Regions from separate parts of the Paenisporosarcina sp. genome, predicted to be linked through region 2. Evidence: a T-box and tRNA genes for the amino acid it is inferred to sense, from the RefSeq annotation. Region 2 holds a T-box; the other holds one or more tRNA genes.
What was found. The T-box of region 2 lies ahead of alaS (alanine--tRNA ligase). A T-box ahead of a tRNA ligase gene usually reads a tRNA of that ligase, here a tRNA-Ala.
Positions count from the first base shown of each region.

Region 1: it encodes a tRNA-Ala, which carries the amino acid that the T-box ahead of alaS (alanine--tRNA ligase) is inferred to sense. The anticodon was not compared.

Region 1 is NZ_JBYNRN010000043.1:7,751-11,178, forward strand. Features, by position in the region: rRNA gene AC3EA5_RS15515 (16S ribosomal RNA) at 57-1,537, shown strand; tRNA gene AC3EA5_RS15520 (tRNA-Ile) at 1,583-1,656, shown strand; tRNA gene AC3EA5_RS15525 (tRNA-Ala) at 1,659-1,731, shown strand; partial or broken rRNA gene AC3EA5_RS15530 (23S ribosomal RNA) at 1,784-3,428, shown strand, end outside.
Region 2 is NZ_JBYNRN010000012.1:267,859-271,286, reverse strand. Features, by position in the region: gene alaS (alanine--tRNA ligase) at 1-1,421, opposite strand, end outside; T-box leader at 1,465-1,674, opposite strand; gene recD2 (SF1B family DNA helicase RecD2) at 1,762-3,428, opposite strand, start outside.

The DNA.
Region 1 (3,428 bases), on a different contig from region 2:
GATTCAACTTGATAGAAATGCTTTTAGACAAAAGTAAAAAAAAAAATTCACGGAAATTTTAAGAGAGTTTGATCCTGGCTCAGGATGAACGCTGGCGGTATGCTTTACACATGCAAGTCGTACGAGAGTTTTTAACTCAAGTGGCGGACGGGTGAGTAACACGTAAGAATTTGCCTCTAGGAGGGGGATAACAACTGGAAACGGTTGCTAATACCCCATATGCTTTCGAGTGAAATGGATTTCCGCCTAGAGAGAAGCTTGCGGCTGATTAGCTTGTTGGTAAGGTAATGGCTTACCAAGGCGACGATCAGTATCTGGTTTGAGAGGATGATCAGACACACTGGAACTGAGACACGGTCCAGACTCCTACGGGAGGCAGCAGTGGGGAATTTTCCGCAATGGGCGAAAGCCTGACGGAGCAATACCGCGTGAGGGATGACGGCCTATGGGTTGTAAACCTCTTTTTTCAGGGAGGAAAAAAATGACGTTACCTGAAGAATAAGCATCGGCTAACTCCGTGCCAGCAGCCGCGGTAAGACGGAGGATGCAAGTGTTATCCGGAATCACTGGGCGTAAAGCGTCTGTAGGTGGTTTAATAAGTCAACTGTTAAATCTTGAGGCTCAACCTCGAAACCGCAGTCGAAACTATTAGACTAGAGTATAGTAGGGGTAAAGGGAATTTCCAGTGGAGCGGTGAAATGCGTAGAGATTGGAAAGAACACCGATGGCGAAGGCACTTTACTGGGCTATTACTAACACTGAGAGACGAAAGCTAGGGTAGCAAATGGGATTAGATACCCCAGTAGTCCTAGCCGTAAACAATGGATACTAGATGTTGAACAGATCGACCTGCGCAGTATCAAAGCTAACGCGTTAAGTATCCCGCCTGGGAAGTATGCTCGCAAGAGTGAAACTCAAAGGAATTGACGGGGGCCCGCACAAGCGGTGGAGCATGTGGTTTAATTCGATGCAACGCGAAGAACCTTACCAGGGTTTGACATGATACGAATTTCTTTGAAAGAGGAAAGTGCCGTTTGGAACGTATACACAGGTGGTGCATGGCTGTCGTCAGCTCGTGTCGTGAGATGTTGGGTTAAGTCCCGCAACGAGCGCAACCCTCATTTTTAGTTGCCTTAGCGAACTCTAAAAAGACTGCCGGTTATAAACCGGAGGAAGGCGGGGATGACGTCAAGTCAGCATGCCCCTTACACCCTGGGCTACACACGTGCTACAATGGGCGAGACAATGAGATGCAAATCTGCGAAGACTAGCTAATCTAAAAACTCGTTCTAAGTTCGGATTGTAGGCTGCAACTCGCCTGCATGAAGTTGGAATCGCTAGTAATCGCTGGTCAGCTACACAGCGGTGAATTCGTTCCCGGGCCTTGTACACACCGCCCGTCACACCATGGAAGCTGGTTATGCCCGAAGTCGTTACTCTAACCTTTTGGAGGAGGACGCCTAAGGTAGAATTAGTGACTGGGGTGAAGTCGTAACAAGGTAACCGTACTGGAAGGTGCGGTTGGATCACCTCCTTTAAAAATTTAAGTTTTTAAAAATTAGGTCGATAACAAAAAAGAAACGGGCTATTAGCTCAGTTGGTTAGAGCGCACCCCTGATAAGGGTGAGGTCTCTGGTTCAAATCCAGAATGGCCCAACGGGGGTATAGCTCAGTTGGTAGAGCACCGTCTTTGCACGGCGGCTGTCAGCGGTTCGAATCCGCTTACCTCCACATTAAAAACCAATAAGGTTTTGAAAGAAAATTAAGATTCTAGAAGTCTTAAATTCAAGGAATGAAGAGTTTATGGGGGATACCTTGGCATTCAGAAGCGATGAAGGACGTGGTTACCAACGAAATGCTTCGGGGAGCTGGAAACAAGCTATTATCCGGAGGTCTCCGAATGAGGAAACTCAAATACTTCTTATTGAATAAATAAATAAGAAAGAGCGAACCTAGGGAATTGAAACATCTTAGTACCTAGAGGAAAAGAAAGTAAAAACGATTCCCGTAGTAGCGGCGAGCGAACTGGGAACAGCCTAAACTTAGTAATAAGGGTAGTGGGACAATTTGAAATGATTAAATGTGACAATTAGACGAATAGAGTTGGAATGCTCAACCAAAGAGAGTGAAAGTCTCGTAGTCGAAAATTGAAACAATCCAATTGAATCCCAAGTAGCATGGAGCACGTGAAATTCCGTGTGAATCTGCGAGGACCACCTCGTAAGGCTAAATATTCCTGAATGACCGATAGTGAAACAGTACCGTGAGGGAAAGGTGAAAAGAACCCCGGGAGGGGAGTGAAAAGAACATGAAACCATAAACTTACAATCAGTAGGAGGACGACTAAATCGTCTGACTGCGTGCCTGTTGAAGAATGAGCCGGCGACTTATAGCTAGTGGCAGGTTAAGGCAGAGAATGCTGAAGCCATAGTGAAAGCGAGCCTGAATAGGGCGTTTGTCACTGGTTATAGACCCGAACCCGGATGATCTAACCATGGTCAGGTTGAAGCTTAGGTAATACTAAGTGGAGGACCGAACCGACTGATGTTGAAAAATCAGCGGATGAACTGTGGTTAGGGGTGAAATGCCAATCGAATTCGGAGCTAGCTGGTTCTCCCCGAAATGCGTTTAGGCGCAGCGATGAATGTTATAACTTAGGGGTAAAGCACTGTTACGTATGCGGGCTGGTAATTCGGTACCAAATCGTTGCAAACTAAGAATACTAAGTGTAGAGTTCATCAGTGAGACTGTGGGGGATAAGCTCCATTGTCAAGAGGGAAACAGCCCAGAGCACCAGTTAAGGCCCCTAAATAATTGCTAAGTGATAAAGGAGGTGGGAGTGCATAAACAATCAGGAGGTTTGCTTAGAAGCAGCAATCCTTTAAAGAGTGCGTAATAGCTCACTGATCGAGTAAACCTGCGCCGAAAATGAACGGGACTAAGTAATTTGCCGAAACTGTGCGATATATCAAAGATATATCGGTAGGGGAGCGTTCTGTTGTAGGGTGAAGTATTAGCGGAAGCGGATATTGACGAAGCAGAAGTGAGAATGTCGGCTTGAGTAACGAAAATATAGGTGAGAATCCTATACCCCGAAAACCCAAGGTTTCCTCCGGAAGGTTCGTCCGCGGAGGGTAAGTCAGGACCTAAGGCGAGGCTGAAAAGCGTAGTCGATGGACAACGGGTTAATATTCCTGTACCATTATTTGTTGACAACGAGGGACGGAGAAGGCTAAGCTGGCCGGATATTGGTTACCGGTTTAAACGTTCAAGATGATGAGAAACGGCGAAAACGTTTTGAGTTGAGGCGTGAATACCAGATGCTACGGCGTCGAAGCAGTCTATGTCATACTTCCAAGAAAAGCTTGCACTGTCATAAGCAAATAATGCCTGTACCATAACCGACACAGGTGGGTAGGTAGAGTATA
Region 2 (3,428 bases):
TTAATGATCACAAGCGCTTTCGTGCTTATTGCTAAAGTATCATAACCAACAAAAGTACTCTCCTCTTTAAGATTACCTAAAACTTCTGATTGTACTTGCATTGAATCAACGTCTTTTCTTGCTGAACGAGCACGTGTACGTTGCTCTTCAAGCGATGCTTTAAACCCTTCATGATCAACGGTCATTCCAGCTTCTTCAGCGTACTCTTCGGTTAACTCCACTGGGAAACCGTACGTATCATATAAACGGAAAGCATCATTACCAGGAATAATGTTCAAGCCTGCTTCTTGCTGAGATGATATAACAGCTGATAATATACTTAACCCATCTTGTAACGTTTCATGGAAACGTTCTTCTTCATTTTTAATAACGCGCATAATGAAATCTTGTTTTGCTTCCACTTCAGGATAAAAATCGTTCATGATTTCGCCAATAATCGGAACCAGTGTATACATGAATGGACGATCAATCCCTAAATTTTTCCCGTAACGTACAGCACGACGTAATAGTCTACGTAAAACATACCCACGACCTTCATTAGATGGTAATGCACCATCACCAATTGCAAATGCAACCGTACGCGTGTGGTCAGCAATTACTTTAAATGCTAAATCATCATTTAAATCTTTCCCGTACGATTTTGAAGATACTTCCTCAGTCTTTTGAATGATTGGCATAAACAGATCTGTATCAAAATTAGTTGGAACATTTTGCACAACACACGCCATACGTTCTAGGCCCATTCCAGTATCAATATTTTGTTTTGGTAATGGTGTATACGTATGATCTGGGTTGTGATTAAATTCCGAGAAAACTAAATTCCATATTTCTAAATAACGGTCGTTTTCACCGCCTGCATACATTTCGGGATCTGTTGGATCATTGCCGTAGCTTTCACCACGGTCATAGAAGATCTCAGAGTTAGGTCCACTTGGTCCTTCTCCAATATCCCAAAAGTTTCCTTCCAAACGAATAATTCGTTCTTCTGGAATACCGATCACATCTCTCCAAATCGCATAAGCTTCTTCATCTTCCGGATGTACGGTAATGGATAGTAGTTCAGGATCAAAGCCCATCCATTTTTTATCCGTTAGAAATTCCCAAGCCCATTCAATTGCTTCTTTTTTAAAGTATTCTCCAATAGAAAAGTTCCCAAGCATTTCAAAAAACGTATGGTGTCGTGCTGTTTTCCCCACATTTTCGATATCGTTTGTGCGAATCGATTTTTGTGCATTCGTAATGCGTGGATTTTCAGGTATAACACGTCCATCAAAATACTTCTTCAGGGTAGCAACGCCACTATTAATCCAAAGTAATGAATTATCATTGATCGGAACGAGTGGAGCACTTGGTTCAACTGCATGGCCTTTTTCAATAAAGAAATCTAAATACATTCGACGTATTTCTGCTGCTGTTTTCATCTTTCATTCCTCCTTAAAATAGAAAAAGCCCTCAATCCCCTAAAAAAGGGACGAAGGCTTTAAATTCGCGGTACCACCCTAGTTACAGCAAAACATGACTGCTGTCTCTCGATTATGCCTTAACGCGGCTCACGGCAGGGATTAGCTGCACTTAAGAGTAGCTTTCCATTCAAATACTTGAAGGTTCTTTCAGCCGGGGAACCTTTTTCTAAGACAAGAATTATAAATGTACTTTCTCTATCAACGTGTTTAATTATGCTTGCTTTACATGAAGAATGAATGAAAATACTTCCTCAAATTGAGCAACTTTTTTTTAGTATAAAAAACAATTGCCTTTGTGTCAATTCACTTCTTCCACAAAATCGTAAGGAGTTGAACCATTCATACCAACTAAAGGATGAATCGAGAGATGATTAGCAGCCGTTAAGATTGCCAATTCTTGATTTTCTACTTCTTCAACTGTAGTAGTAGTGTCCTCCATTTTCTCTGATTCCTCAGATACTTCCTGGTTGTTTAACCTTTCTTTTAAAGAAGTTAAACGAGCAAGATCATCATTACGTTCAATCCCATATTTAAATACATCAGCATCCCCACAAAGAATCAAGAAATTCTTAGCCCTTGTAATGCCGGTATACAGTAAATTTCGACGCAACATTTTCATATAACTTCTGACAACAGGCATAATGACAATCGGAAATTCACTACCTTGAGATTTATGAATAGAACAACAATAAGCTAATGTTAGCTGACCTAAATCACTACGTTGATATGTGACTTCAATCCCTTCAAAAGAAACGACCATCATATCCTGTTTTTCAACATTTTCACTGGCTTTTGAAATACTTATAACTTCGCCCATATCACCATTAAATACATGGCTCTCTGGTTGATTGATCAATTGAAGTACTTTATCACCAATTCGATAAATCGTATCACCAAAAGTTAGTTCTTTACGTTTTTTAGTATCATTTGGATTAACCATTTCTTGAATCATTTTATTTAAAGCATCAATACCTGCAGGTCCTTTGTACATCGGTGCTAATACTTGTAGTTCTTTAATCGTGTGGCCTTTAGCAAGTGCACTTTTAATGACTTGTTCAACAACTTTTGAAATTTGTTCCGGACCCGCTTTTATAAACGAACGATCTGACGTTTTATCCGTTAAATTCGTTGGCATTTTCCCTTTTTTCATTTGATGAGCAAGTTCAATGATAGAAGACCCAGCTGATTGACGATAAATATCCGTCAATTCAACAGTTGGAATTCGACTTGATCCAAGTAAATCTTTTAATACTTGCCCTGGTCCCACGGGTGGTAGTTGATCTTGATCGCCTACAAAGATGACTTGAGCTCCTTCAGGTATCGCTTTTAGTAATTGATGTGCAAGCCATGTATCGACCATCGACATTTCATCGATAATGATTAGCTTTCCTTTTATATCTCGTTCTGTCTCTTCTTCTTTATCTTGACCTGTAAAACCGAGTAAACGGTGAATCGTCGTTGCAGGAAGACCCGTCGATTCATTTAAACGTTTCGCAGCCCTACCTGTAGGAGCAGCCAAAATGATTGGAAATGGTTCTTCTTTTTTAGCATAGTCTTTTGGGTCAAGTGTTAAACCATGTAATTCTGCATAGACCTCAACTAGACCTCTAACAACGGTCGTTTTACCAGTACCTGGACCTCCTGTTAACAACATCACGGAAGCATTCATACCAAGTTCTATTGCAGCTATTTGAGTCTCAGCATAGGTCACGCCTAGCCGTTCTTCGGCATCTCCAAGTGCTTTTCTAATTTCGGATGTAGGAAAGCCCGTTCGCTCCTTCTGTTCTTGAATTAAAAGCTCAAGTTTGGAAGCAATGCCAACCTCTGAAAAATAGAGAGATGGCAAATAAAAACGAGACATCTCACCTGCCAGTTTCCCATCTTCAACTAATTCGATACAAGCATTAGAAATGGCATCAAAAGGCACCTTTTCAAACTGACTTGATTCTAATAATTGTTTCACAT